Regions from separate parts of the Rhizobium sp. 42MFCr.1 genome, predicted to be linked through region 2. Evidence: riboswitches for the same ligand, from Rfam matches in the RefSeq annotation. Region 2 holds a riboswitch; the other holds the start of a gene.
What was found. A riboswitch is a leader RNA that binds a small molecule or an ion and turns the genes downstream of it on or off. The one in region 2 is predicted to bind S-adenosylmethionine.

Region 1 (15,132 bases), on a different contig from region 2:
CCCGCCCCTATGATCTTTCCGGAGTCTGATCTTTGGCGCCTCCCATTCTGAAACTCGACGACGTCTTTCTCAGCTTCGGCGGCACGCCATTGCTTGCCGGCGCCGCCCTGCAGGTGGAGCCCGGAGACAAGATCTGTCTCGTCGGCCGCAACGGCTCCGGGAAGTCGACGTTGCTGAAGATTGCTGCCGGTCTCGTCGAAGCACAGTCGGGAGAGGTCTTCCGCCACCCCTCCTCGACCGTGCGTTATCTCGAACAGGCTCCCGATTTCACCGGATTCAAGACGGTGCAGGCCTATGCCGAAGCCGGCCTCGGCCCGGGTGACGATCACTATCGCGTCACCTATCTCCTCTCGCATCTCGGCCTCACCGGTGAGGAAGATCCACAAAACCTCTCGGGCGGAGAAGCCCGCCGCGCTGCCCTCGCCCGCGTACTCGCGCCAGAACCCGACATCCTGCTGCTCGATGAGCCGACCAACCATCTCGACCTGCCGACCATCGAATGGCTGGAAGGCGAACTGCAGAAGAGCCGCAGTGCGCTCGTCCTGATCTCCCACGACCGCCGTTTCCTGGAGAAGGTTTCAACGGCAACAGTCTGGCTCGACCGCGGCGCATCGCGGCGGCTCGACAGGGGTTTTGCCCATTTCGAAGCCTGGCGTGACCAGGTTCTGGAGGCGGAAGAGCTCGAGCAGCACAAGCTCGGCAAGGCGATCGAGCGCGAAGAGCATTGGCTGCGCTACGGCGTCACGGCCCGGCGCAAGCGCAACATGCGCCGGCTTGGCGAACTGCAGACCATGCGTACTCAGTATCGCGGCCACAAAGGTCCGCAGGGCACCGTGCAGGCAACGGTTTCCGATGCGCAGGAGTCCGGCAAGCTCGTCATCGAAGCCGAGAAGATCACGAAGACCTTCGGCGACCGGCCGATCGTCGCTCCCTTTTCCATCCGCGTGCATCGCGGTGATTGCATCGGTCTCGTCGGCCCGAACGGCGCCGGCAAAACCACGCTGTTGAAGATGCTGACCGGGCAGCTCTTGCCGGACAGCGGCACGGTCAAGCTCGGGACCAATCTGGAAATCGCGACGCTGGATCAGAAGCGCGAAGACCTCAATCCGGAAGAGACGCTCGCCCATTACCTGACCGATGGCCGCGGCGAGAACCTCCTCGTCAACGGCGAGCAGCGGCACGTGACCGGCTATATGAAGGAGTTCCTGTTCCAGCCCGAGCAGGCACGCACGCCGATCAGGAACCTTTCAGGCGGCGAGCGCGCACGGCTGATGCTGGCCCGCATCATGTCGCGCCCGGCGAATCTGTTGATCCTCGACGAGCCGACCAACGACCTTGATATCGAGACGCTGGATCTGCTGCAGGAAATCGTCGCCGGCTTCCCCGGCACCGTGATTCTCGTCAGCCACGACCGCGATTTCCTCGACCGCACGGTGACGTCGACAATCGCGCCGGCTGTGCCGGATGCACCTGACGGTCGCTGGATCGAGTATGCCGGCGGCTATTCGGACATGCTGGCACAACGAAAGGGCGCTATCGACGAGCGACGGAAGGCCGAGAAGGCGGCCGAACGAGCGAAGCCGCAGGAGGCAGCCGCTTCCGCCGAAACGGCAAAAGGAAAAGGCAAGCTTTCCTACAAGCAGAAGTTCGCGCTCGAAAATCTTCCGAAGGAAATGGCCAAGGCGGAAGCCGAAATCGCCAAGCGCGAAGAGCGGATGGCAGATCCCAGCCTGTTCAGCAAAGACCCCACCACGTTCAATCGCCTAGCGGCCGAGATGGAGAAATTCCGCGACAGCCTGACGAAGATGGAGGAGGAATGGCTGGAGCTTGAGATGCTGCGGGAGGAGTTGGAGGGCTGAGACAGCACACCCTCCCATTCCGCCCCATCTGTTGCTGGGCAATCTGGCTTCACTTTTCATTGATTCGTCAGCCTTCGACCGGCGGGACTAAGCTGCGCCCCGTAGCCGCAGTTCGTACGACGGCAAGGATGCAGATCATGCCACACAATCTCAACGCATTGACCGGGCTCGTCTGGGCCGCGGGTTTCCTCACTATGGCGTCACACGGCGCGCTTGCCCAGGAGGCGCAACGCGTGCGCGGTGCGATCGAAAGCCTGAACGGCAACACGCTGGTGGTGAAAACGCGAGAGGGCACCGAGCAGACGGTAAAATTGAAGCCGGATTGGAAGGTCCGCGGCATCAGGAAGGCTTCCGTGGAAGACATCAAGCCAGGGGATTTCGTTGGCGTCGCCTCGTTGCCGAAAGCCGATGGCGGCGATGGTGCTCTAGAAGTGCTGATCTTTCCAGCAGCCATGAAAGGCACCGGAGAAGGCAGTCGCCCCTGGGACCTGAAGCCGAACAGCACGATGACCAACGCAACCGTGGCTAAGGCCGTCAAGGCAGTCGACGGCCACACCATCACGCTCACCTATCAGGGCAAGGAAAAGACGATATCCATTGCCGACGATACACCCATCGTTACCATCGCGCCTGCGGGAAAGAAGGATCTTGTCGCAGGAGCGCGCGTGATCGTAATGGGTGAAAAAGCTGCGGACGGCACTGTGTCCTCGGCGAATGTCACGGTCGGCACAAACGGCGCCGTACCGCCGATGTAAGTGATCAGAGTGCTGGTGCCGGCGCGTTCGGCGCCTTTGCCACGACCTTCATCTCAGGCTTCGCGTGCAGCGCTTCAAGATGCAGAACGCGTGGCTTGAAAGTCTCGACGTATGTGTCTGACCGACCGATGTAGATCATCGTTGCCTCAGGCATGGAAGCGAGGACCTGCATCATCGTCGATTGCCATTCCGGCTCCATGCCCTCCAGCACTTCGTCGAATACAATCCATTTCGGCCGCACGAGAAGCAGGCGAGCGAAACCGATCGCCCGCTGCTCGTCTGAGTCAAGCAGCTTGTCCCAGCGGGCTCGGGTATCAAGCCGGGAAACCAGATTTTGGAGACCTGCCTTTTCCAGCGCCGTAACGACATCGGCATTCTGATAGGCGTCCACGGGTTCCGGAAACGCCAATGCTTCGCGAAGGGTACCACCCGGAATGTAGGCCGATTGCGGGACGAAAAGCATGTCGTCCGTGGGCGGCAAGCCGATCTTGCCGCCGCCGCACGGCCAAAGCTCGGAAAGCGCAAGGAAGAGCAATTTGCGATTCACGTTGTGGTCGCCGTTGATCATGACCTTTTCGCCGGCCTTGATCGTCACCGCGCCTTCGTGCATGCGGAAACCACCGCACTGGTCGATGTCCTCACCGATCTTGGCGGCGATCCGGACATGCTCCAGCGTCAGGTTTCCGGAAGGGTTCCGTTCGTACTTGATCGTTCCCTTCATATTGATCTCGTCATTCATGCTGGTGAGCGCCTGCCGGAAATCGGTGACGCGCATCAGGGTGGCGCGCCATTCGGCGATGGGACCGAAATTCGCGACATACCAGCGAAGGGCCGTGTTGACCTGGTTGAAGGCGCCCACGGACACCATCAGCTGGCCAAACGTCAGGCCGCCGGAGAAGTAGGCGGGTGCGGCAACAATGATCGGGATGACAACGACGAGCCAACCGTAGCCGGCCGATACCCAGGTGAGGTTGACGTTGGCCATCGCCACCCGCTTGATGACGGCAAGCACCGCACTGATGTCGGTGTCGATACGTTTCTGCTCATTCTCCTCGCCGCGTGCCACGGTAATCGCCGGCATGTTCTCGTTGGCATGCATCAGCGCGAAGCGAAGCTCTGCTTCCTTCGAGAAACGATCCGCATTGAGCTTTACAAGCTTGCGGCCCACCAGTTGGCTGAGAATCGATGCGGACGCCGCATAAAAGATCGCAGCCCAAACCATATAGCCCGGAATGGAAAAGGAATGCGTGCCGAAACGGAAGATAAAGCCGCTTGAGAGATCCCACAGAACGCCGATGAAACTGATCAGCAGGATCGTCGCCTGCACCAGCCCGATCATCAGGCTCGTGGTGCTTTCCGCGAGGTTGCGGGCGTCTTCGTGCAAGCGCTGATCGGGATTGACGCCGATGAGGCCGCTGGCCGAAAGCCGAAGCGCACGCTTGCGCTGAAGCCACTGGTTGACAAGATCACGCGTCAGGCCTTCGCGCATGTAGACCGCGGTCATCTGATTGAGCCAGGCCTGCACGACGTTGAGCAGCAGCAGCATGCCGGCGATCAACGCGAAGACCTTCAACTGATGGAAGAAGCCGGGCAGATCACGCCGCGCGATGCTGTCGTAAAATGGCGCGTTCCACTGGTTGAGAATGACGGTTGCATAGGCGGTCGCAAGAATGATGGCGATCAGCGCAGTAGCGATCACCAAGACCCTTCCCCGCACGGGCGAATGCCAGAAAGCCGAGAACATGACCCTCAAGCGATAGCCCAGGCTCAGGTCGTATCCTACTCTGTCCTGCCCTTGAATGCTTGGCCTGCCTTTGAGGTCATCTGCCATTACGCGTCCCTAGTCGTCATTCTACTTCAATAAACGTGGTGATTCGCTGTGTCCACCAACAGATTCTAGCAACCTTTAACGTGTGAGTGACTTCGCATCGACCCCACTCTTCGTATGAGCAATTGATTCGCAGCCCGACTGGCGCTATTTAAGGCAATCCGTGGTGATTTGGCCGGCCGGCTTGCAGCCACGTTAAAGAAGTTGCTAAAGGGCCGCGTGCGGACCGATAGCGATATATTCGTTTCTTTGATCGAGTGACCGCAATGCCCATCAAGATCCCCGATACCTTGCCTGCGTTTGAAACCCTGGTTCAGGAAGGCGTACGCGTGATGACCGAGACGGCGGCAATCCGTCAGGACATCCGGCCGCTGCAGATCGGGCTTCTCAACCTCATGCCCAACAAGATCAAGACGGAATTGCAAATGGCCCGCCTGGTCGGCGCTTCGCCGCTGCAGGTGGAGCTTTCGCTCATCCGCGTGGGCAACCATAAAGCAAAGAACACCTCGGAAGACCATCTTCTCGCCTTCTACCAGACGTGGGAGGAAGTGAAGGACCGCAAGTTCGACGGCTTCATCACAACAGGCGCGCCGATCGAGACACTGCCCTATGAGGACGTGAACTATTGGGGTGAAATGCAGCAGATTTTCGACTGGACGGAAACCAACGTCCATTCGTCGATGAACGTCTGCTGGGGCGCGATGGCCGCGATCTATCATTTCCACGGCGTTCCGAAGTACGAACTCAAGGAGAAGGCCTTCGGTGTCTACCGACACCGGAATCTGAAGCCGTCGTCGGTCTACCTGAACGGTTTCTCCGACAATTTCGAAGTGCCCGTGTCGCGCTGGACCGAGGTTCGCCGCAGCGACATCGAAAAGTCACCAGACCTGGAGATCCTGATGGAATCCAGCGAAATGGGCGTCTGCCTGGTGCATGAACGCAAGGGCAAGCGGCTCTATATGTTCAATCATGTGGAGTACGATTCAACGTCGCTCTCGGACGAGTACTTCCGCGACGTGAATGCCGGCGTGCCGATCAAGATGCCGCACAACTATTTCCCGCACAACGATCCGTCGCTGGCGCCGCAAAATCGCTGGCGCAGCCACGCGCACCTGTTGTTCGGCAACTGGATCAACGAGATCTACCAGACGACACCTTACGATCTCAACGACATCGGCAAGGGCAACTGACAGAAGCCGATGCTAAGCGGCCGCGCCTAGTCTGACCGTGCTTCTTTTTTACGACACCCGTTGCGGTTTGCGGCAAATGGGGGCAGGTTCCCTGCCTCAATTAAAGATATATCTGGATGGTCGCTATGGCGGAAATGTTGAAACGGGAAGTTTTTGGGCAAACCCAGTCGGGCGAGACTGTCTTTCGTGTCGAGATCAAGGGTGGCGGGCTGACCGCCAAGATCATCACCTGGGGCGCCGTCATTCAGGATCTCCGCCTTGACGGTCACGATGCGCCGCTGCTGCTTGGCTTCGACGATTTTGACAGCTACCCCGCCCACTCCTCTTATTTTGGAGCGACGCCTGGGCGCTGCGCAAACCGCATCGGCGGCGGCAAGTTCACCTTGGATGGCAAGAACTATCAACTCGATCTCAACGAGAAGGGCGTTACCCATCTTCACGGCGGCAAGGACAACATCGCCAAGCGGAACTGGACAATCGTCGAGCATGATGCCGACCGCGTCGTGTTGAAGATCGTCGATCCCGACGGTCGCGGCGGCTATCCGGGCAACTGCACCATCCAGGCGACGTACCGGGTACACGGCAACGGCGAATTTTCCGTGACCTACGAATCGACGAGCGATCAACCGACGATCGCTAACGTCTGCCAGCATGCCTATTTCAACCTCGACGGCCGCGACGATGCGCTCGGCCACGACATCATGATTGCAGCCGACGGCTACCTCGTGACGAATGAGTTGCAGATCCCGACCGGAGAGGTACGGCCCGTCGCCGGAACGGTTTTCGACTTCCGCGAGATGTCGCCCATGAAGCGGTTCGACGGTAGCGAACAGGCGCTCTACGATCACAATTTCTGCCTCTCCACCGAACGCACCGCAAAGCGCTCCGTCGCGCTTGCCCGCAGCCTGAACTCAGGCGTTTCGCTGGAAGTTCGCACCACGGAGCCCGGCGTACAGTTCTACGCCGGCTTCAAACTCGACGTGCCTGTGCCAGGCCTCGATGGACGCAAGTATGGTCCCTTCGCCGGCTTCTGCCTGGAAACACAGATCTGGCCGGATGCGATCAACCACGAGGGCTTCCCCGATGCCGTTTTGCGCCCGGGTGAAGTGTTGCGTCAGGAAACGGATTACATTTTCTCGAAGAGCTAACGCTCTCGCCTTGTTCTCGAATGAGCCAACCCTCGCAGGCTTCCTGCGGGGTTTTTTTTTGCGCGTCATTTCTTGCTTGCGATTGGTTCTAAATAGGTTCTATTATTGCGAGATGGATAGAACCAGTCTGATAGCGGAACTGAACAGCCGTGGCCTGCGCGACGAGGCGTTGACCGGGCCGCTTTACAAGCGGCTGGCACAGGCGCTGACCGGTTTGATCCAGGAAGGGTTGCTGAAGCCCGGAACGGCGCTCCCCGGCGAGCGCGATCTGGCCGAAGCCTTGAAGGTCGGGCGTGTCACCGTTCGGACCGCCTATCGCGACCTGATGAATTCAGGCACGCTCGAGTCGCGGCACGGAAGCGGCACCTTCGTTTCCGCCAAGGTCGAGCGAATGGAACAGTCGCTGTGGCGGCTCTCGTCGTTTTCTGCCGACATGCGCTCGCGCGGTCGCGCTCCGGCCGCAAGGATCTTGTCTCGGACGGTCAACACGCCATCTCCGGAAGAGGCGTTCCTGCTTGGCCTTGGGCTTGATGAACCGGTTCTTCGCCTCGATCGTCTGCGCCTTGCCGACGGGCTGCCGCTTGCCATCGAACGCGCTGTCGTGCCGATAAAGTTTCTCGGCGAAGGCGGTGGCGGCGAGGGATCTCTTTATGAAGCGCTCGCGGCGAACGGCCACCGCCCGGTCCGAGCGCTGCAGAGATTGACGGCGGTCACACTCGATCCGTCGTCGGCCGCTGCGCTTAACGTGAATGCCGGCGCGCCCGCACTGCTGATCGAACGTGTGTCGCGTCTGGAGGACCAGCGTGTCGTTGAATACACCCGCTCCCACTATCGTGGTGATGCATATGATTTTGTTGCGGAATTGAGAATCGGAGATGACCTATGAGTGAAAGCCCGTCGCTAATGTTGCAGGAAGCCGGCCAGTCGCCGGAGGTCGTCGCAACGCTGCTGCAGAAAGAAAGGCCCGTCCTCGACGAAATTGCAAAGCTGTTTGCATCGGGCGCTCCGAGCGTCGTGACGACCGCGGCGCGCGGCTCTTCGGACCACGCCGCGACCTTCTTCAAATACCTGTTCGAGATTACCTGTGGCGTGCCAGTCGCATCGGTTGGCCCTTCGATCGCCTCGGTCTACAGCGCATCGCTGCATCTGAAGGGTGGCATCCACTTCACAGTGTCGCAATCCGGCGCGAGCCCCGACATCGTTGCCTTGCAGGATGCGGCAAAACGCGGCGGCGCAACGACGATCGCTGTCGTCAACGTCACCGATAGTCCGCTTGCCAAGCAGGCCGACATCGTTCTCGGGCTCAATGCGGGCGCCGAAAAGAGCGTAGCTGCGACCAAGTCCTTCATCGCCTCGGTCGCCGCGCTTTCCGGTGTCACGGCCGCCATCAGCGGCAAGCGCGATCTGCATGCCTCCCTTGAAAAGCTGCCCGATGCCCTCCAGGCAACCAGCGGCATCGATACGAAGGCCGCAGAGGACGTCCTATTCAACGCCAGCTCACTCTACACCGCTGGTCGCGGTCCTGCCTTCGCCATCGCCCTTGAGGCAGCCTTGAAAGCCAAGGAGACGGCAGGCCTGCATGCAGAAGCCTTCTCCCTTGCCGAGCTGATGCATGGTCCGATGCGCCTTGTTCAGCCAGGCTTCCCGATCGTCGCCTTCACGCCGGATGATCCGGCCTTCGGCAATAACGTGCAGGCTCTGGAGCGACTGCAAAAGCTGGGCGCCACCACCGTGCCGTTCTCGGCCAAGCCGGTTTCCGGCATCAATGTCCAGGTGCCCACGACCGGCAGCGGATTGCTCGATCCCCTTGTTTCGCTGCTCGTCTACTACCGCCTGATCGAGTCGGTCACCCGTCGGAAAGGATTCGACCCCGACAAGCCGGCCAACCTGCTCAAGGTCACGGAGACGATGTGATGGTTCGCAAGATCTTCTCCGGCGCGCGGATCTTCGACGGTCAGCGCTTCCACGACGACAAGGCGCTCATTGTCTCGAACGGCCGTGTCGAGGCGATTGCGGCGGCAGGCGACCTTCCTGACGGTGAGCACACGCGCTTTGAAGGCGGCGTGCTTTCCGCAGGTTTCATCGATGCGCAAGTGAACGGCGGTGGCGGCCGGATGCTCAACGACGAGCCGTCGCCAGCCTCCATGTACATGATTGCTGAAGGTCATCGCCCTTACGGAACGACTGCATTGCTGCCGACGCTGATCACCGATACCGCGGAGGCGACAGCAGCAGCAATCGAGGCAGCCAAGGAAGCCGTCAAGTCGAACCGCGGCGTGGCGGGTCTGCACCTCGAGGGCCCGCATCTGGCGCCTGCCCGCAAGGGAGCACACCTTGCCGAGCTCATGCGCCCGGTCGAAGACAGGGACGTGAAGGCGTTCATTGTGGCCAAGGAGGCGATCGGCACGCTGCTGGTAACGATGGCGGCCGAACAGGTCACGTCGAAACAGGTGCGCGAACTCAGCGAAGCCGGCGTCACCGTCAGCATCGGTCATTCCGATTGCTCCAGTGAGGCGGCAGAGGTACGGTTCGATGCCGGCGCACGTGGCGTCACCCATCTTTTCAACGCCATGAGCCAGCTTGGCCACCGGGCGCCCGGTCTGGTCGGTGCGGCCATCGATCACCCCTCGGTCTGGTGCGGCATCATCGCCGACGGCCATCATGTCGATCCGAAGGCGCTTCGAACCGCGCTTCGTGCCAAGCGGGGCGAGGGCAAGCTCTTTTTCGTCACCGACGCGATGTCGCTGGTTGGATCGGAGCAAGACTCTTTCACGTTGAACGGTCGTACGGTTCGGCGCGAAAGGGGCGGGTTCTGCTCGAAGCTGGTTCTTTCGGACGGGACGCTCGCGGGCTCCGATGTCGATATGGCGTCCACCATCCGCTACGGGATTACCTATCTGGAACTGACTCTCGCCGAGGCCCTTCGCATGGCGACGCTCTACCCGGCGCGCTTCCTGCGCCTTGACGACCGCGGCCACCTGTCACCGGGCGCCCGGGCCGACCTGGTGCATCTCACCGACGCCCTGGAGGTCACACGGACCTTCATCAGCGGTGAAGCCGCCTAGAAAGCGAGGATGTGATGACCGCGATCACCGATGCTTATTTCTCCAATCTGATTGGCCGGCTCGAGGCTTTGAAGACGGAACTCGCCGAGCCCATGGCTTTGGCGGCCAGAGCGATCCTGGAAGCCGCCCACAACGACAAGCGGGTCTATGTGTTCGGCACCGGGCACTCGCATATGCTGGCGGAAGAGCTCCACTATCGAGCAGGCGGCCTCGCCTTGACGATCCCGGTCCTCGTCGGCTCCGCAATGCTGCACGAAGGCGCCGTAATCAGTTCCGTTTACGAGCGTACGCAAGGATTGGTGCGGCCGGTACTGGAGCGCTATGGGATGCAGCCCGGCGACGTCATCATCATCGCATCGAACTCCGGCGTGAATGCAGCGCCGATCGAAGCTGCCGATTATGGCCACGAAATCGGCGCCAAGGTGATCGCCATCACGTCGGTCTCCTATTCGAGTGCGATTGCAAACGGCCGGCGGCGGCTGGCCGACATCGCCGATATCGTACTGGACAACGGTCTTCCCCCTGGCGATGCCGTGATAGCGCTCCCGGGCACGGAGCTAAAAGTCGGGCCGGTTTCCACGGCGATCGGTGCAACGGTCCTCAACGCGATCTTCGCAGAGGTTGCTTCGGAGCTGGCGAAGAGCGGCGACGCACCGATCTATCTCAGCGCCAACATGCCGGGCGCGGCAGCGGTGAATCAGCGGCTGGTGTCAAAATACCGACCGCGCAATCCGCACCTCTAGGAGAGCGCGGCGCCCGATTGTCAACGCCACGCCGACAGTCGGTCGCCAAAGTTCAATCTACCGGACCGTGCGAGTGAGGCGCATATTTCTTTCAAGAACAGCGGCAAGCTACGTCCCGCCGACTTGGAAAGGAACGGTCCCATGACGCAGATTATCTTGAATTCCGCGGTCGCCATCCTGATTGCGGCTGCATTCGTGACAACGGCCGCTGCCGCTCTTCGCGGCGAAGATCGCGCAATGCAAAAGGTGCCGGTCAGGGCTAAGGCAAGGCGTCACCCAAAGGGCTGAAAGACAGCCTAATAATTCCTCAAATCCGCCCCAATATCGACACCGGTTTGAACGACCAATGGGCCGTGGGGAATTCGGAGTGCAGGGCATGACCAGAATTATCGGCGCAGCCGCAATATTGACGATCGCCATGGCGACCTATGCGGCATACTTGAATCCGTACGATACGCGCAGCCAGCAAGGCCGCTATTCGCAGCAGATCGAGAGCCACGATAACGGCCTTACAGCCTCCATCCGCTAAACGAACAACTGGCCGCCATTGGCGCTGAGCGTCGATCCGGTAATGAAACCCGCATCATCGGAAACCAGGAAGACGACGCAGCGGGCAACCTCTTCAGGCTCGCCCAAGCGGCCGACCGGAATCTGCGGAATAATCCGTTCATTGAGGACTTTCTCGGGAACTGCGAGAACCATTTCCGTCCCGATATAGCCCGGGCAGATCGCATTCACGGTGATGTTCTTGGCTGCACCCTCCTGCGCAAGTGCCTTGGTGAAGCCGAGGTCGCCGGCCTTGGCCGCCGAATAGTTCGCCTGCCCCATCTGCCCCTTCTGGCCGTTGATCGAAGAGATGTTGACAATCCGCCCGTAGCTTCGGTCGCGCATGCCACCCCAGACCTGGTGCGTCATGTTGAAGAGTCCGGTGAGGTTGGTGTTGACGACCTCGTGCCACTGTTGCGGCGTCATCTTGTGGAACATTGCGTCCCGGGTGATCCCGGCGTTGTTGACAAGGACGTCGACCGGACCCAGTTCAGCCTCTACCTTCGCGATGCCCTCACCGCATGATGCATAGTCGGAAACATCCCATTTGAAGACGGGAATGCCTGTCCTGCTGTGAAAGGCGTTCGCCTTCTCGTCGTTGCCCGCGTAGTTGGCGGCAACTGCATAGCCTGCATTCTTCAGTGCGACGGAAATCGCGGCGCCAATGCCGCGGGTACCACCAGTGACAACAGCCACCCTGCTCATGTTCAGCTCCCTCATTTGAAGGCCCCGCTATCCTGCGGGGCTCAGGTTATGGTTGGATTGCCTGCTGTTCAAAGAGCTTCAAAGCACATCGCGACGCCCATGCCGCCACCGATGCACAACGTCGCCAATCCCTTCTTGGCGCCACGGCGCTTCATCTCGAAGAGGAGCGTGTTGAGCACCCGCGCGCCGGACGCGCCGATTGGGTGACCGATCGCGATCGCGCCACCGTTGACGTTGACGATCGAAGGATCCCAGCCGAGGTCCTTGTTGACCGCGCATGCTTGCGCGGCAAAGGCTTCGTTTGCTTCGACCAGATCGAGATCGCCGACAGACCAACCCGCCTTTTCCAGCGCCTTGCGCGACGCTGGGATCGGTCCGGTTCCCATGACCTGCGGATCAACGCCTGCCGTAGCCCAGGAAACAATGCGGACGAGCGGCTGGATACCACGACGGGAGGCCTCAGCTTCAGTCATAAGCACGGCTGCAGCAGCGCCATCATTCAGGCCCGAGGCATTCGCCGCGGTCACCGTGCCTTCCTTGTCGAAGGCAGGACGCAGCTTGGCCATCGATTCGAACGTCGCACCATGACGGATGTACTCGTCGGCATCGACAGTGACGTCGCCCTTTCGTGTCTGGATAACGTACGGAATGATTTCATCGGCGAAGCGACCCGCCTTTTGCGCGGCTTCCGCCTTGTTCTGCGACGCGACGGCAAAGCGGTCCTGCTCCTCGCGGGAGAGCTGCCACTGGCGGGCAATGTTCTCGGCGGTGATGCCCATGTGATAGCCGTAGAAGGCGTCCGTCAGGCCGTCCTTGATCATGGTGTCGACCATCTTCATGTCGCCCATTTTGACGCCGCCGCGCAGATGCGCAGCATGCGGCGCCATCGACATCGACTCCTGACCGCCGGCGACGATGATCTTTGCGTCACCGAGCGCGATCTGCTGCATGCCGAGCGCCACCGCCCGAAGACCGGAGCCACAGAGCTGGTTGACGCCCCATGCCGTCGCCTCCTTGGGAACGCCCGCCTTCATGGCGGCCTGGCGGGCCGGGTTCTGGCCTTCGCCAGCCGGAAGAACTTGGCCGAGAATGACTTCATCGACTTCGCTGGCATCGACGCCTGCACGCTCCAGCGCACCTTTGACCGCGGCCGCACCCAGTTCATGGGCCGGAACGGTGGCGAACGCGCCATTAAATGAGCCAACGGCTGTGCGGCCTGCACTAGCGATGACGATGGATGAACTCGACATGACGATCTCCTGTTAACTCCATCAGATACAGAGGAAACTGACAAAGCTTCAGCGCCAAGTCAAACGACAAGACGCTAACATTCAATTTTAGGCACTGCTTACGCTGGGGCAAATTATCTCTGCTGCAAAAGGGGTTGCCGCATCGCACAAAGAGATTGTCACTGGGCTTCGTTTGCGTCTACATTCCTCCGTGGAGGAATTTCCATAACAATCAGACGGGCTTCGGGAGACTGATATGGCGAAGAATGACGGGCAGATCGTAATCAAGAAATACGCCAATCGCCGCCTCTACAACACAGGCACCAGCACTTACGTAACGTTGGAAGACCTGGCGGAGATGGTAAAGAAGGGGGAGGATTTTACGGTCCAGGATGCAAAAAGCGGGGACGACATTACCCACTCGGTACTGACACAAATCATTTTCGAACAGGAATCCAAGACGGGCAACACGCTCCTGCCGATCTCGTTCCTCCGCCAGCTGATTACCTATTACGGCGACCAGATGCAGATGGTCGTTCCGAGCTTCCTGGAACACTCCATGCGCGCCTTTACCGAACAGCAGGCGCAGATGCGCGAGCAGGTCACGCGCGCTTTCGGCGAAACGCCGATCGGCAAGAACCTGCAACTGCCGATGCAGCTGGTCGAAGACCAGGTCCGTCGCAATACCGAGATGTTCCAGCAGGCCATGCAGATGTTTTCACCGTTCATGACGCCGCCGGCCAAGGAGAGCCGCAAGGCGGAAGCAAAGGACATCGACGAGCTGAAGGAACAGCTGCGCGCCCTTCAGAACAAACTCGATAGTCTCTAAGCGTCAGAGCCCGATCGAAACATCGCGCCTGGCGGTGCGAATAGATACGGCAAAGCCGCCAATCACATCGATCAACACAATCGTCATCAGGATGAAGAAAACCTGGGTGGCCGCATCCTGGACGAGGAGAAACTCGACCAGGAAGGCAATAAAGACGAGCATCGACAATATGTGATTGGTAAGGCTGCCGTCATTGCGGGTCGCCTTCAATATTTCGAAGAACAGAACTGCAAGCGCGATGACGATGAAGAGGTCGCCGAGCGACATGCTCCACATGGCCCCCGAAATCATCGACAAAACGATGACATCGTTTTCGAGCGATGGAAGCCCGCCGCCGCCCATCAAGCCCAGCATCGACATATTGTAGAGAATGAACGGAATAACCATCAGCGGCACAGCATTGAACATGTGGCAAATCTCCCCCAGCGAGAGAATAGTGCCGTAAATCGCCGCGTGACTTCAAGCCATCCAAAGAATGTATTTGTCGTCGGAAAAAGCAAAAGGCCGGCACATGGCCGACCTCGCAAGTCTTACTCAGACAGAGCGCAAATGTATTATGCGCTTTCCTTCGGCGTCAGAACCTGACGGCCGCGATACATACCGGTCTTCAGATCGATATGGTGCGGACGGCGCAGTTCGCCGGAGTTCTTGTCTTCAACGTAGGTCGCAGCCTTCAGCGCGTCGGCAGAGCGGCGCATACCGCGCTTGGACGGGCTCGTTTTTCTCTTCGGTACAGCCATTTCTCTTACTCCACTTCACGGGCAAACACATCCTACGGCCAGACTGGCGGCCGAAACGACGTATCGCGATTTCGGAAATTTTGCGCGCTTATACATGCCTTGAGGGGGCTTGACCAGTCCCCAAGCTTATTTTTTGAGATTCCTGCGATTCAAGGGTCAGACCTCGTCTTCCTCGACAATCCAGGGCTCGGATCGCGCCGCCTCTTCCCACTTTTTCCAGGCGGGATGCGCCTTGATGGCTGCAATATAACTGAGCGTGTCGCCGGCAGATACCAGGTCGTATACATCGAAACGACTGACAACTGGCGCGAACATCGCGTCGGCGCCTGAAAAACCGCCAAAAAGGAACGGCCCGCCGGAGTGGGCGCGCAGGTCGCGCCAGATCGTCTCGATGCGGGCGACATCGGCCATGACCCCATCAGCAAGCGCGATCTTGCCCTTCGGCCGCCGGATATTCATCGGGCAGGCGTTCCGCAGGGCTCCGAAACCCGCAAG
Region 2 (15,132 bases):
CAATGAATCACAAACCCCCAGACGGTGCCAGGGGTTTGTCAGCAATCTGAGGGCGGCTCAATGCCGCCCTTTTCGATTATAGACTTTCGACTTCAAACAGCGAGCCATGGCCCGGCTGCCGCACAAGACGGAAGCTAAAAAGGGTGCTCAGGCAAACCCGAGCGGAATTTGCTCGACCTTGCGGCCGCGACCATAATCGCGCTCATAGGAAGCACGATCGTCATCGCGCGCAGACGCAAGAACCACTTCCGGCGCATAGTAGCCGTCAGCGTAAGTGCCGGTATCGCCATTCTCCCGGATCTCGCGCTTCGCCGTGAAAATCTTCAAAAGCATTCTGCAACTCCTCCTGATCATGCCGACAACGACCAAGGGGTCGCCTGCGTTCCCGTGATATCGGAGAATAGTTAAAAATTAACCATGTTTATTAGAGGATTGTCAACTATTTCAATTTCCTTCGAGGCTACCTCTAAAGGGCGTTCTTTCCTCGTGGAGTAAGACAGCGAACGACGGCGGCCCACGTGGGCACCACGCTCAGACCACAGTGCGGATGAAATCCGCTCAGTCCCAGCAAAACCATCTGAACTTGGAGCGGGTGAAGGGAATCGAACCCTCGTATTCAGCTTGGGAAGCTGCTGCTCTACCATTGAGCTACACCCGCGTTGGAGCGAGATTTCCAATAGATGGGTGCCGCTGTCAAGCGGGCATCGGCGTTGTCAGATGCGGAAGTGCTTCGAGAGTTTCAGGCCCTGGGCCTGATAGTTGGAGCCGAGTCCGGAGCCGTAGAGGCTCTCGGGGTGCTCCTGCATATGCTCATAGACGAGGCGACCGACGATCTGGCCGTCCTCGAGGATGAAGGGAACCTCGTGGCTGCGGACCTCGAGCACGGCGCGGCTGCCGCGGCCGCCGGCGGGGACGTGGCCGAAGCCGGGGTCGAAGAAGCCTGCATAATGCACGCGAAATTCGCCAACCAACGGATCGAAGGGGGTCATCTCTGCCGCGTAGTGCGGTGGCACATGGATGGCTTCGCGCGAGACGAGAATATAAAACTCGTCCGGATCCAGGATCAGTTCGTTGCGACCGCGGCTATAGAGAGGTTCCCAGAAGTCATAGATGTCGTGCTGCGCCTTCTTGTCGACATCGACGACTGCAGTGTGGTGCTTACCGCGGTAGCCGATCAGTCCATCCTTGTCGCCGGCCAAATCAATCGACAGGGCAATACCGCCGCCGGAGACGTTCGGCAGCTTGCTGGCGACCAGCGTTTCGGCATCGTGGAGCGCGAGCAATTCCGGCTCCCCAAGTATCGAATGGCCGACCCGGAAGCGGATCTGCGACAGGCGCGAGCCTCGACGCACGACGATCGGGAAAGTACGCGGACTGATTTCGAGATAGAGCGGGCCGGAGTAGCCAGCCGGGATTTTGTCGAACTCCTGCGCGTAGTCGGTGATGACGCGGGTGAAGATATCGAGACGTCCGGTCGAGCTTTTGGGATTGGCCGAGGCCGACATGTCGGCCGGCAGGTCGAGGCGCTCCATCAAGGGAACGATATAGACACAGCCGGTCTCCAGCACGGCGCCTTCGCTGAGGTCGACGACGTGGAGGCTGAGGCGATCGAGCTTATCGGACACCAAATGGGAAGGACCCGGCATGAAGCTCGCGCGAACGCGGAATGCCTTCGCGCCAAGCCTGAGGTCAAGGCTTGCCGGTTGGATCTGGTCGTGGTCCAAATCGCGCTCGCTGGTGAGACGTCCCGCCTCAAAGAGCGCGGCTATCGCGCGATCCGCCAAAATTCCTGTTTCGCGAGCCATCATGCCCCATCCATATTCGCGGGAGACAAAACCAAACTCAAGGAATTGACGCAAGCATAGAACGGCAGTATTGCACTTTTATCCCGTGGTGATTTGGCCGGTCGGCTTGCAGCCACGTTAAACAAGTGGCTAAAAGGACCGGGTGCAAAACCGGTCTGCTTTCGCGGCCGGTTTTTTTGTTGTTTGAAAGTGGTGATTCATGAGCAAGACTTGGCGCCCCGCAACCCAACTCGTTCACGACGGTTCTTTGCGCTCGCAATATGGCGAGACCTCGGAAGCCATCTACCTCACGCAGGGCTTCGTCTATGAGAGCGCGGAAGCGGCCGAAGCGCGCTTCAAGGGCGAAACGGAAGGCTATATCTACGCTCGCTACGGCAGCCCGACAAACGACATGTTCGAGAAGCGCATGTGCGCACTGGAAGGCGCAGAGGAAGCCCGCGCCACGGCCTCCGGCATGGCAGCCGTCACCGCCGCAATCCTCTGCCAGGTGAAGGCCGGCGACCACATCGTTGCCGCCCGCGCCCTCTTCGGCTCCTGCCGCTGGGTCGTCGAGACGCTCGCCCCGAAATACGGTATCGAATGCACGCTGGTCGACGGTCGCCATCTGGAAAACTGGGAAAAGGCGATCCGCCCGAACACCAAGGTGTTCTTCCTGGAAAGCCCGACCAATCCGACACTCGAGGTGATAGACATTGCCGGCGTCGCCAAGCTCGCCAACCAGATCGGCGCCAAGGTCGTGGTCGACAACGTCTTCGCCACGCCGATCTTCCAGAAGCCGCTCGAGCTCGGCGCCCATATCGTCGTCTATTCGGCCACCAAGCACATCGACGGCCAGGGCCGCAGCCTCGGTGGCGTCATCCTCTCCGACCGGGAATGGGTCAACGAGAACCTTCAGGACTACTACCGCCACACCGGCCCGGCCATGTCGCCGTTCACGGCATGGACGCTGCTGAAGGGACTCGAGACGCTGCCGCTGCGCGTCAAGCAGCAGACCGAAAACGCATCGAAGATCGCCGACTTCCTGGCCGATCAACCGAAGGTCGCCAAGGTCATCTATCCCGGCCGCAACGATCATCCGCAGGCCGACATCGTCGCCAAGCAGATGAAGGGTGGCTCGACACTGGTCGCCATCGAACTCAAGGGCGGCAAGGAAGCAGCTTTCGCGCTCCAAAACGCCTTGCAGGTCGTCAAGATCTCCAACAATCTGGGCGACGCCAAGAGCCTGATCACGCATCCGGCTACGACGACGCACAAGAACCTGACCGACGAAGCACGGGCGGAGCTCGGCATTTCCGGCGGTACCGTTCGTCTTTCCGCCGGCATCGAGGACACGGACGACCTGATCGAGGACTTCGCCCAGGCTCTCGCAAAAGTGAACGCCTGATCAGCCGACATCGGCCGGATCGACGCAAATCCGGCCGACCGCCACATGCTGCTTTGCCCCACCCAAGACAGGTCAAAGTCAGGCTTAAGTGGCGAAACTTCTTGCCTTTACAGGCATTACGGACGTGATCGACTATCGGTTTATTGACGGATCGGCTGTCGTATAAGATACCGGTAACGTATATTGACTATGGTGTAGGCATGTACCGCGCCCTTACACGAGACATTGAAGTCGTCGTCGAACCTTTTTATCTGGAGGAGCAATCCGATCCGGAAGACGATCGCTATGTCTGGGGCTACCGGATCGTCATCAGCAACAATTCCGACAAGTCCGTGCGACTGGTGAACCGCTATTGGAACATCACCGACCAGAACGGCCTCGTCGATGAGGTCACGGGCGCCGGCGTCGTGGGCGAACAGCCGCGGCTCGCGCCCGGCGATACCTATGAATATTCCTCGGGCTGCCCGCTGGATACGCCGTCGGGGCTGATGTTCGGTCACTACCAGATGGAAACGGACGAAGGCGAGCTTTTCAATGTCGAAATACCCGCCTTCTCACTGGATTCGCCAGGGCTGCTGAGAGTCCTGAACTGATCACTCCGCAGGCTCTGCCACCTCTTCCACTTCGAAACGATAGGTCGTCGAGCAGAATTCGCAGGTGACCGAAATTGCGCCGTCTTCCTGACTGGCATCAATTTCCTCCGCCGAGAAGCCCTTCAGCACCCCCTTGATCTTTTCGCGGGAACAGCTGCACCGATCGAAGACCTCGCGCGGTTCGTAGACGCGAACCCCACGCTCGTGGAACAGACGATATAGCAGCCGCTCGGTGCCGACTTGCGGATCCGTCAGTTCGTCGGCGTCGATCGTGTCGACGAGCGAGCGGGCTTCCATCCAGGCATCGTCTTCCTTGTGGGTGCCGCCAGTCCTATCGCCGTCGCCGCCGTGAAGATCCGGCTGGCGCATGCGCTCCGGCGCTTCCGGCAGGAACTGGGCGACAAGACCGCCAGCCCGCCAGCGGTGGCGCGGCTTGCCCGCGTCGTCGCGATCGAAGAGTTCGGCAGCAGCAAGACGCACCCGCGTCGGGATCTGCTCAGACTGGCGGAAATAGGTGCCGGCAATCTCTTCAAGGGTCGCACCGTCGAGCGCAACGATACCCTGGTAGGGTTGGGAAAACTTGCCCTGATCGATCGTAAAGGCCAGCATGCCCTTGCCGAGAAGCTGTTCGGGCTCGATCTGCCCTGCCGCAACGGCCCTGTCGAGGAGGCCCTGGTTGAAGCGTGCGTAGGCACGCACGTTCTCAGGCGTCGAGAAATCGCAAACAAGCAGGTCCACCGGGCCGTCGCCCTTGGTCTGGACCGTGAACTTGCCTTCAAATTTCAGCGACGTGCCGAGCAGCACCGTCAGCACAACGACTTCGGCAAGAAGCCGCGCGACGGGCGCAGGATAGCGATGGCGCTCGAGGATCGCGTCCAGCATCGGCCCGAGCTGGACGGCGCGACCGCGCACATCCAGTCCCTCAACCTGAAACGGAACGACATGATCATCGCCGGCGAAATTGAATTCGCCGAGGGTGGCTGCAGGTTCTGCCATGGTCTTCTCCTAGTCTGAGAGCGGCAGACAAGGGTGTCCATCCGCTCGCACGGCCACCGGGCCTTCCGGCCAAACGTGGCGTCCAGTATGGTTCAGATCGCGCCCAGGCACCAAGCAAGAATCGACTTCTGCGCATGAAGACGGTTTTCCGCTTCATCGAAGACCACGGATTGCGGGCCGTCGATCACCTCGTCCGTAACTTCCTCACCACGATGGGCGGGCAGGCAATGCATGAACAATGCATCCTTGTCGGCCTGCGCCATCAAAGCCGAATTGACCTGATAAGGCTGGAATACGTTGTGACCACGGGCCCGATGTTCCTGATTCATGGAGACCCAGGTATCGGTCACCACACAATCGACGCCGGCGACCGCACGGTCTGCATCATGGTAAAGCATGATTTCGGCGCCCTCATTGCGGGCCCAGTTCAGATAGTGATCCTTTGGCTCGGAACCAAGGGGCACCGCCATATTCATGCGGTAGCCAAAACGCGCGGCTCCTTCGACCAACGAATGCAGCACGTTGTTGCCGTCGCCGGTCCAGGCGATCGTCTTGCCCTTGATCGAGCCGCGGTGCTCTTCGAAGGTCATGACATCAGCCATGATCTGGCAGGGGTGCGTATCATCCGTCAATGCGTTGATGACAGGAACGGTTGCATGCTCGGCGAGCTCCAGCATGCGGGCATGATCAGTCGTGCGGATCATGATCGCGTCGACATAGCGCGACAGCACCTTGGCCGTGTCACCGATCGTCTCGGCGCGGCCAAGCTGCATTTCTGTGCCCGACAGGAACAGCGTCTCGCCCCCGAGCTGGCGCATGCCAACGTCGAAGGACACGCGGGTGCGCGTCGAGGGCTTTTCGAAGATCATCGCCAGCATCTTGCCTGATAGCGGCTTGTCGCCCTGCCCGGCCTTGAAGGCCTGTTTGCGCGAGATTGCGTCATCCATGATGAGCCGTAGGTCGGATGCCGCGACGGCGGAGAGATCGAGGAAGTGTTTGGGGGAAGCCATTATCGTTACCTATCACGCCCGCCTTCCGACAGGCACTATTCATTAAGCCGTCTTCTTGACCTTCGCAGCGCGCACGCTTTCGGCGGCGCGTTCGAGGCGGGCAAGGCCCTCGCGGGCTTCGTCAGCAGTGACGACCAGAGGCGGCAGAAGACGAATGACATTGTCGCCAGCGGGTACGCCGAGCAGATGGGCGTCACGGATCGCCTGCAGCAGTTCGGAGGACGGCACGGCGGCCTTGACGCCGAGCAGCAGCCCCTCGCCCTTGATATCCTCGATGATATCAGGATAGCGATCCTTGAGCGAGGCCAGCCCTTGGCGGAATACCAGCGAGACGTCACGCACCTGCTGCAGGAAGCCCTCCGCGAGGATCACGTCGAGCACGGCACTGCCAACTGCCATGGCGAGCGGATTGCCGCCATAAGTGGAGCCATGCGTGCCGGCCTTCATGCCGGAAGCGGCCTCTGCCGTGGCAAGGCAGGCTCCGAGCGGGAAGCCGCCGCCGATGCCCTTGGCAACCGCCATGATATCGGGGGTAGCGCCTGACCACTCATGCGCAAAGAGCTTGCCCGTGCGGCCCATGCCGGTCTGCACTTCATCGAAAATCAGCAGCAGACCATGCTCGTCGCAGATCGCGCGAAGTGCCTTCAGGAACTCGTTCGTCGCCGGGCGGACGCCGCCTTCCCCCTGAATAGGTTCGATGAGGATCGCGGCCGTTTCATTTGTGATGGCGCTGCGGAGTGCATCGAGATCACCGAACGGCACCTGATCGAAGCCAGGCGCCTTGGGACCGAAGCCTTCGAGGTATTTCTCCTGGCCACCGGCGGCAATCGTCGCCAGCGTACGGCCATGGAAGGCGCCTTCAAAGGTGATAATATGGAACCGCTCGGGATGGCCCTTGGAAAACTGATAGCGGCGCGCGGTCTTGATCGCGCATTCCAAGGCTTCCGCGCCGGAGTTCGTGAAGAACACCTTATCGGCGAAGGTCGCATCGGTCAGCCGCTTTGCCAGTGTTTCCTGACCCGGGATCTCATAGATGTTGGACAGATGCCAGACCTTGTCGGCCTGCTCCTTCAGCGCGCCAACCACATGCGGATGGCTGTGGCCAACGGAGGTGACGGCAACGCCCGCGCCGAAATCAAGATATCGCTCGCCCGTTTCGCTGATCAGCCACACGCCTTCTCCTCGCTCGAACCGCAGCGGGGCACGAGAGTAGGTGTCGTAAAGCGCGGCTTCAGCCATGGCGCGATCTCCTATCAGCAATCATCAGCAGCCGGACTCCGGCTAAGGAAAGCAGGTCCGGAAAATTAAAAATGCCGCCTTTCGGCGGCGAGCAGCACTATTTACTTTTCGCACTGCAATGTCAACAAAACTGAGGTTTCGCTGCATGCGTCAAGCAGCCATCCCGAGGCGCTCGACCTATCAACAACTATGTTGCATAAATGACTCTCACGCCCAGCAAGTTGGGGAAAACTTGAAAATCGATTCCCCGAGATTCAACCGACTCTTGTCACGGAGTCGGCCTCACACTAGGTTAAAACTCAATTACTAGGCTGCATGCGGCGGAACTAGTCACCAAAATTTGAGTAAGCGTTTCTTGCCTCGGATACGTCCGTGGCAACGGTGAAGGATTCTGCCTACACCAACGCTAATAAGGCGGAGACAGGGGCATGAACTGGACAGACGAGCGCGTTGAAAAACTGAAGAAGCTGTGGTCCGAAGGCCTGAGCGCCAGCCAGATCGCAGCACAACTTGGCGGTGTAAGTCGTAATGCCGTCATTGGTAAAGTCCATCGTTTGAGTCTGCCCGGCCGTGCCAAGGCCGGCGGTTCGACGACCACCGTCAGAACCCCCAAGCGCACGACTTCGGCGCCCCGCGCCACGAACTACGCCTCGCGGATCACCACACGCACCGTTACCCGCCAACAGGGCGCGACGATGCTCAAGGAAGAGATCGAAATCGATACGGTGGAGGAAGTCCGCTTCCGTCCGGCCGCAAATGTAATCGTTCCGATTTCTCGCCGCCTTGGCCTCACCGAACTCACCGAGCGCACCTGCAAGTGGCCGGTCGGCGATCCGCTCAATGACGACTTCCACTTCTGCGGTTGCGAGTCCCCGGACTCTTCCCCGTATTGCACGTATCATCAGCGCATGGCCTACCAGCCGGTCAACGAGCGCCGCAAGGCCGCTAACCGGGTCGCCTGACCCGGAAGCCGGATAAGGAATAAAGAAAACGGGCCTTCGCGGGCCCGTTTTTCGTTGTATTGGAAAGACCTTTCAGGCTCTCGCCTGAAAGGATCAGGCTTCCATCGAATAGCCGGCACCGCGCACGGTGCGGATGACGTCCTGCATGTTGGAAAAGTTCAAAGCCTTGCGCAGGCGGCCGACATGGACGTCAACAGTACGCTCGTCGACATAGATGTCGTGACCCCAGACGCCGTCGAGCAACTGCGAGCGCGAGAAGACGCGGCCGGGCGATGCCATCAAGAACTCGAGAAGGCGGAATTCGGTCGGGCCGAGGCGGACTTCGCGGCTCTTGCGGTGAACGCGGTGTGTCTCGCGATCCAGCTCGATATCGCCGCACTTCAGCAGCGTCGAGAGCACCTCGGGCTTGGCACGACGCAGCATCGCCTTGACGCGAGCGACAAGCTCCGGCGTCGAGAACGGCTTGACGACGTAATCGTCAGCACCGGTCGAGAGGCCGCGAACCCGTTCGCTTTCCTCGCCACGGGCGGTCAGCATGATGATCGGCAGGCGCTCGGTTTCCGGCCGCATGCGCAGGCGGCGGCAGAGCTCGATGCCAGACACGCCCGGCAACATCCAATCGAGGATGAGAAGGTCCGGCGTGCGTTCCTGAAGCCGGATCTCGGCCTCGTCGCCGCGCAGGATGGTATCGACCTCAAAGCCTTCGGCCTCAAGGTTATAGCGGAGAAGCACGCTCAGCGCTTCTTCGTCTTCAACGACAGCTACTTTAGGGATCATTCGTTTCGGTCTCCTGGGGGCGCGGTCGCGGAATGACTATTCAGTGACTGCGCCGACGGTGTTGGCGGTATCGTCCTTCGGACGTTCGCCTTCCGGCTGGGCACCGGTGGCCATGTAGTAGATCGTTTCGGCAATGTTGGTGGCGTGGTCGCCGATGCGCTCGATGTTCTTGGCGCAGAACAGAAGATGCGTGCAGCTGGTGATGTTGCGCGGATCTTCCATCATGTAGGTGAGCATTTCACGGAACAGCGAGGTGTACATCGCGTCGATTTCCTCGTCGCGCTCACGGACCGATTTTGCTTTGTCGGCAGCACGGCTCGTGTAGACGTCGAGGACTTCCTTGAGTTGGACGAGGGCGAGCTCGGACAGGTGCTCGAGGCCGCGGGCGAGCTTGCGCGGCACGCCGGCGCTCTGTACGGCAATGACGCGCTTGGCAGTGTTCTTGCCCAGGTCGCCGACGCGCTCCAGGTCTGCCGCGATGCGGATGGAGCCCATGATCTCGCGAAGATCGGCCGCCATCGGCTGGCGGCGGGCGATCGTGACGATCGCCTTGTCGCCGATCTCGCGCTCCGCGTGGTCGAGGATCACATCGTCCGAGATGACCTTCTGGGCAAGAACCGTATCGCCGTTTACGAGCGCGCGTACTGCATCCGAGACCATCTGCTCGGCCAAGCCGCCCATTTCCGAGATACGGCGGGACAGGAACTTCAAATCATCGTCGTAGGCAGAAAAGATATGTGTCGATGCCATAGGGCTCATCCTTGAATATCGTAAGTGCTACCGAGACGGCCGATCAACCGAAGCGGCCCATGATGTAGTCCTGGGTGCGCGGATCGTCCGGGTTGGTGAACATCTTGTCGGTGTCATTCTCCTCGACGAGGTTGCCAAGGTGGAACATGGCTGTGCGCTGCGAAACACGGGCGGCCTGCTGCATCGAGTGCGTCACGATGACAATCGTGTAGTTCTCGCGGAGCTCGTGGATGAGCTCCTCGACCTTGGCCGTTGCAATCGGATCGAGTGCCGAGCATGGCTCGTCCATCAGGATGACTTCGGGGCTGACGGCGACGGCGCGGGCGATGCAGAGGCGCTGCTGCTGACCACCGGAAAGACCGGTGCCGGCTTCGTGAACGCGATCCTTCACCTCATTCCAGAGGCCGGCGCGCTGCAGGCTGTGTTCGACGATCTGGTCCATGTCGGCCTTCGACTTGGCGAGCCCATGGATACGCGGACCGTAGGCGACGTTTTCGTAGATCGTCTTCGGGAACGGGTTGGGCTTCTGGAACACCATGCCTACACGCGCGCGAAGCTCCACAACGTCGATATCCGGATCGTAGATATCTTCGCCATCGAGCGTGATCTTGCCAGCGACGCGGCAACCGTCGATCGTGTCGTTCATGCGGTTCAGGCTGCGCAGGAAGGTGGACTTGCCGCAACCGGATGGGCCAATCAGGGCGGTCACCGTGTTTTCACGGATGTTCAGCTTCACGTCGAACAGCGCGCGCTTCTCGCCGTAGTAAACGGAGACGTCCTGGCCGATCATCTTGTAGGGAATGGTGTTCATCTTCTGATCAACCGCTTTCTCAACTGCTGCTTCCGTCAACATGTTCATAATGTTTACTCCGTTTACCAGCGGCGCTCAAAGCGACGACGCAAGAGGATGGCTCCGAGGTTCATGAGGATCAGGAATAGGAGCAGGACGATAATGGCGCCGGAGGTCCGCTCGACGAAGGCGCGCTCGGCTTCATTGGCCCACATGTAGACCTGCACCGGCAGGGCCGTCGAAGGCTCCATGGGCGTCGCCGGAGCATTCGCGACGAAAGCGACCATGCCGATCAAAAGCAGCGGCGCCGTCTCCCCGAGCGCGTGCGCCAGACCGATAATCGTGCCGGTCAGGATACCGGGCATCGCAAGCGGCAGGACGTGGTGGAAGACCATCTGCATCTTGGAGGCGCCGAGGCCGAGCGCGGCCGAGCGGATCGATGGCGGGACGGCGCGAAGCGCTGCGCGGGTCGCGATGATGATCGTGGGCAAGGTCATCAGGGTCAGTACCAGACCACCAACCAGCGACGCTGAACGCGGCAGGCCGGCGAAGTTGATGAAAACAGCAAGACCGAGCAGACCGTAGACGATGGAGGGAACCGCCGCGAGGTTGTTGATGTTGACCTCGATCAGGTCCGTCAGCTTGTTCTTCGGTGCAAATTCCTCGAGGTAAATCGAAGCGGCAACGCCGATCGGCAGGGAAAGGACGAGCACGATCAACATCAGATAAAGCGAGCCAACCAGGGCGACACCAAGACCGGCGGCCTCGGGACGGCTGGAGTTGCCGTTGACGAAGAGCCCGGTGTTGAATTTCTTGTGCAGCGCACCGGTTTCCGCCAGCTGGTTCATCCAGCCAACCTGCCTGTCGTTCACCTTGCGGTTCTTCTCGTCGACCTTGAGGTCAATCTGACCCTTGTTGGCGGAGTCAACGTTGGCGTCTGCAAGCAGGGTGATGTTGACTGTCCTGCCGATGAGCGACGGATCGGCAACGACCATGTCGCGCAGCTGGATCGGCGCGCCCTTGGAGATCATAGCGGTCGCGTCACGCACCTCGGGACGGCTCGATGCATTGAGGTTCAGCGTCTTGACCATCGCGTCGCGGATGAGAACCGAATAATTGGCCGCGATCAGCACGGACGGATCCGTTGCGCGCTTGTTGTTCGGGTCGATGGTTTTCTCGCTGAACTCGATCGGCAGCGTGATCGCCGTCTGCAGGAAGGCCGTGTAGCCCTTGCTGACGACGCTCGTCAGCAAAACCGCCAGGAAGATCAAGCCAAAGGAGATCGCAGCGATTCCATAGATGCGGAACCGGCGCTCGGCGGCATAGCGGCGCTTGAGGCCGATGTCGCGACGTTCAGGCGCCTTCGAAACGACAACGCCCTGACCCGGAGAAACAATATCCGTCATTCGTACTGCTCCCGGTATTTGCGCACGATATAGAGCGCGTAGATGTTGAGGCAAAGCGTGATGAAGAACAGCGTGATACCAAGCGCGAAGGCAACCAGCGTCTGCGGCGAGGTGAACTCCAGATCACCAGTGAGCTGATTGACTATCTTGACAGTGACTGTCGTCATTGGCTCGAACGGGTTGATCTGGATGCGCGCTGCGACACCCGCCGCCAGCACCACGATCATGGTTTCGCCGATGGCGCGCGATGCAGTCATCAGAAGCGCGCCGACGATGCCGGGCAGCGCCGCGGGAAGCACCACCTTCTTGATTGTCTCCGAACGCGTCGCACCGAGACCGAGCGAACCATCGCGGAGCGCACGCGGCACAGCGGTGATGATATCGTCGGAGAGCGACGAAACGTATGGGATCAGCATGATGCCCATGACGATACCCGCTGTCAGAACGCTCTGTGCCTGAATAAAGTTCGCATAATTGCCGGTAAGGAGGCCGTTTACCTGCGAAGACAGGTCGCGGAGGAAGGGGCCGACCGTGACGAGGGCGAAAAAGCCGTAAACAATCGTCGGAATACCAGCGAGCACTTCGAGCAGCGGCTTTGCGATCGATCGCACCGCGGGGGCCGCGTATTCCGCCATGTAGATCGCCGCGAACAGGCCGACAGGCACCGCCACCAGCATCGCAACGAAGCCGATGTAAAGCGTGCCTAGCAGCAGCGGTATCAGGCCGAATTGCCCGAAGGACGAGCCGCCGGCACCAGCAAAGCGCGGATCCCAGACCGTACCGAAGAAGAAGTCTGCAGCAGGAACGACCGCGAAGAAATGCGCGGCTTCCGTCAGCATTGACAGAACGATACCGATCGTCGTCAGGATGGCGATCGAGGACGCCAGGAGCAGGCCCCAAAGCATGACACGTTCGACGCGGTTGCGTGCACGGAATCGCGGAGCGACTTCACGAAGCGCATAGAATGCGCCGGCAACGGCAAGGATGAGGACGACCGCCGTCATGACGAGGCGGCTGGAAGCCGATTCTTCGTTCAGCTTTTGCGCTGCGTCTATCATGTATGGCTGCGGCTGGCCGGCCAGCGGAACGCCCTTTGCAGCAAGCTTTGCCTGGAGGCCAGCCGGATCGCTGGCTGCACCGCTGATCTCCTCCGGGGTGAGGAGCGGCAAGCCGCGCGCAATCGCGCTGACCATCCCGTAATTCAGGTTCTGCTGCGCGGCCGGCTGCGCCTTGACGTCATCCGGGAAAGTGCCACGGACGGAAGACTCAATGATCGAAGGGCTGATCGCCAGCCAGGCGCACAGCACGATAAGTGCCGGCAGCACCGCCCAGATGGCGGCATAGGCGCCATAGTAGCCCGGTCGCGAATGCAGCGCGGAGGACTTGCCCCCGGCAAGTGCCGTAGCACGGCTGCGCGCTGCGATGAAAGCAACGGCGCCAAGCACCACGAGACACAAGAGTATGATGGATGTACCCATTCGATTAGGTCCCAGGCCCTTTGACCCCAAAAGCGGAAACGGCAGGCGGACCGATCCGGCTCTCAAACTTGCAGAAGTTCAGACCCCGTCCCGACTTGGCGGAACAAGGCAAAGCCGGCGCGATCTGGTGATCGCGCCGGCAAAGTCATTACATAGTCTTGCCGTCTTCAACGCCCTTGCGGATCGCGTCGCGCTCACCGTCCGGAGCGGCAACGAGGCCGTACTCGACGAGCGGGCTGTCCGGTCCGATCATCTGTTCGGATACGAAGAAGTTGACGTATTCCTTCAGGCCCGGGATGACGCCGAGGTGTGCCTTCTTGACGTAGAAGAACAGCGGACGGGAAACCGGGTACGTGCCGTCGGAGATGGTTTCGGTCGACGGAACGATACCGTTGACCGTCGCAACCTTCAGCTTGTCGGCGTTGTTTTCATAGAAGGAAAGGCCGAAGACGCCAACGCCGGTCTTGTTGGCAGCGATGCGTGCCAGCGTTTCCGGATAGTCACCGTCGATGTCGACAGCAGCGCCGTCCTTACGGACTGCGACGCAAGCCTTGGTCTGAGCGGCGGCGTCAGAGATCGAAGCCTTGATGACGTCGAGAGCGCCGGAAGCCTTGCAGCCAGCAGCAAGAACGTTCTGTTCGAAGACTTCGCGGGTGCCGTGCTTTTCGCCCGGGATGTAGGCAGCAATGTCAACAGCCGGGAGTGCCGGGTTGACTTCCGACCACTTCTTGTAAGGGTTGGCGACGAGCTTGCCGTCAACAACGACCTGGGCAGCCAGAGCCTTATAGATGTCGGCCGGGACGTAGGCGGCATCAGGGTTGGACGAGTCGGTCGCGAAGACGATGCCGTCATAGCCGATCTTCACTTCCTGGATGTCGGTGACGCCGGCTGCCTTGCAGGCGTCCAGTTCCTTGGCGTTGATCGGACGCGAAGCGTTGGCAACGTCGATGGTGTCCGGGCCGACGCCCTTGCAGAATTCCTTGAGGCCAGCGCCCGTGCCGCCGGATTCAACGACCGGCGTCTTGAAGTCCTTGAAGGTTTCGCCGAAGGTTTCGGCTACGATCTTGGCGTAAGGCAGGACGGTGGACGAGCCAGCAACCTGAACCTGGTCGCGAGCAACGGCCGCGCCAGCGAAAGCGGCGGAAGCGGCAAGTGCTGCGACCGTGAGTTTAAAAGCGTTCATAACAATCTCCCGGGCATATAGCGGTCTGAGTGCGGCCCTGAGCGGCCTTTGCAGTGCCGTCTTCATCAGCGGCCCGCTCTCTTTAGCCCCTGATGCCCAGAGCTTTTATGTCATTTTCACGAAACATTTGTGACAGATTAAATATATGAAATCATTATACAAAGAATGCGATCCCGCACGATTGATCTCAGTTTTATGTCAAAACCGCACGGTGAAGCTCGTTCCCTTGCCGACTTCCGACTTGACGATCAAGCGCGCGCGGTGCCGCGTCAGGATATGCTTGACGATGGCAAGGCCCAACCCCGTGCCTTTCTTCGAGCGGCTGTCCTCGATGCTCACACGGTAGAAACGCTCGGTCAGTCGCGGCACATGCTCGGCCGGAATTCCCGGTCCCTTGTCGACAACCGTGACCTCCACCGGCTCGCCCGGTGCATTCTTCAGGAACACATCGACGGTCTTGCCCTCCTGCCCATACTTGCAGGCATTTTCCATCAGGTTTTCAAAAACCTGGACCAGTTCGTCGCGGTCGCCAAGCACCTCTGCCTTGCCCAGCGGAAGATGCAGCACGATCTCAACGCCGACATCGTTTGCGAGTGGTGCCAGCGAGTCCCTCACATGGCCGAGAAGTGGAACGAGATCGACCTTCTGATCCGGGGCGATATGTGACTTGAGTTCCAGCCGCGACAAGGACAGGAGGTCGTCGACAAGACGGCTCATACGAGTGGCCTGATCCAGCATGATGCCGAGAAAGCGCTCCTG

Region 1: another riboswitch for S-adenosylmethionine. It lies ahead of metA (homoserine O-acetyltransferase MetA); the one in region 2 lies ahead of C934_RS0115765 (O-succinylhomoserine sulfhydrylase).

What each region holds. Positions count from the first base shown of each region.
Region 1 covers NZ_KB897821.1:201,424-216,555, forward strand. The annotation lists gene C934_RS0106500 (thiamine diphosphokinase) at 1-29, shown strand, start outside; gene C934_RS0106505 (ABC-F family ATP-binding cassette domain-containing protein) at 33-1,859, shown strand; gene C934_RS0106510 (DUF5666 domain-containing protein) at 2,054-2,614, shown strand; gene C934_RS0106515 (ABC transporter ATP-binding protein/permease) at 2,619-4,445, opposite strand; SAM riboswitch at 4,596-4,673, shown strand; gene metA (homoserine O-acetyltransferase MetA) at 4,709-5,632, shown strand; gene C934_RS0106525 (aldose epimerase family protein) at 5,758-6,780, shown strand; gene C934_RS0106530 (GntR family transcriptional regulator) at 6,893-7,666, shown strand; gene C934_RS0106535 (SIS domain-containing protein) at 7,663-8,694, shown strand; gene nagA (N-acetylglucosamine-6-phosphate deacetylase) at 8,694-9,845, shown strand; gene C934_RS0106545 (SIS domain-containing protein) at 9,860-10,588, shown strand; gene C934_RS35045 (hypothetical protein) at 10,730-10,876, shown strand; gene C934_RS35050 (hypothetical protein) at 10,965-11,117, shown strand; gene C934_RS0106560 (beta-ketoacyl-ACP reductase) at 11,114-11,839, opposite strand; gene C934_RS0106565 (acetyl-CoA C-acetyltransferase) at 11,908-13,089, opposite strand; gene phaR (polyhydroxyalkanoate synthesis repressor PhaR) at 13,325-13,897, shown strand; gene C934_RS0106575 (hypothetical protein) at 13,901-14,305, opposite strand; gene rpmF (50S ribosomal protein L32) at 14,452-14,637, opposite strand; gene C934_RS0106585 (glutathione S-transferase family protein) at 14,794-15,132, opposite strand, start outside.
Region 2 covers NZ_KB897832.1:29-15,160, forward strand. The annotation lists gene C934_RS0115750 (hypothetical protein) at 148-333, opposite strand; tRNA gene C934_RS0115755 (tRNA-Gly) at 585-658, opposite strand; gene C934_RS0115760 (2'-deoxycytidine 5'-triphosphate deaminase) at 714-1,808, opposite strand; SAM riboswitch at 1,881-1,959, shown strand; gene C934_RS0115765 (O-succinylhomoserine sulfhydrylase) at 2,005-3,189, shown strand; gene apaG (Co2+/Mg2+ efflux protein ApaG) at 3,390-3,782, shown strand; gene C934_RS0115775 (Hsp33 family molecular chaperone) at 3,783-4,778, opposite strand; gene argF (ornithine carbamoyltransferase) at 4,871-5,788, opposite strand; gene C934_RS0115785 (aspartate aminotransferase family protein) at 5,831-7,027, opposite strand; gene C934_RS0115790 (GcrA family cell cycle regulator) at 7,456-7,989, shown strand; gene phoB (phosphate regulon transcriptional regulator PhoB) at 8,083-8,766, opposite strand; gene phoU (phosphate signaling complex protein PhoU) at 8,803-9,516, opposite strand; gene pstB (phosphate ABC transporter ATP-binding protein PstB) at 9,560-10,375, opposite strand; gene pstA (phosphate ABC transporter permease PstA) at 10,390-11,712, opposite strand; gene pstC (phosphate ABC transporter permease subunit PstC) at 11,709-13,190, opposite strand; gene C934_RS0115820 (substrate-binding domain-containing protein) at 13,339-14,373, opposite strand; gene phoR (phosphate regulon sensor histidine kinase PhoR) at 14,572-15,132, opposite strand, start outside.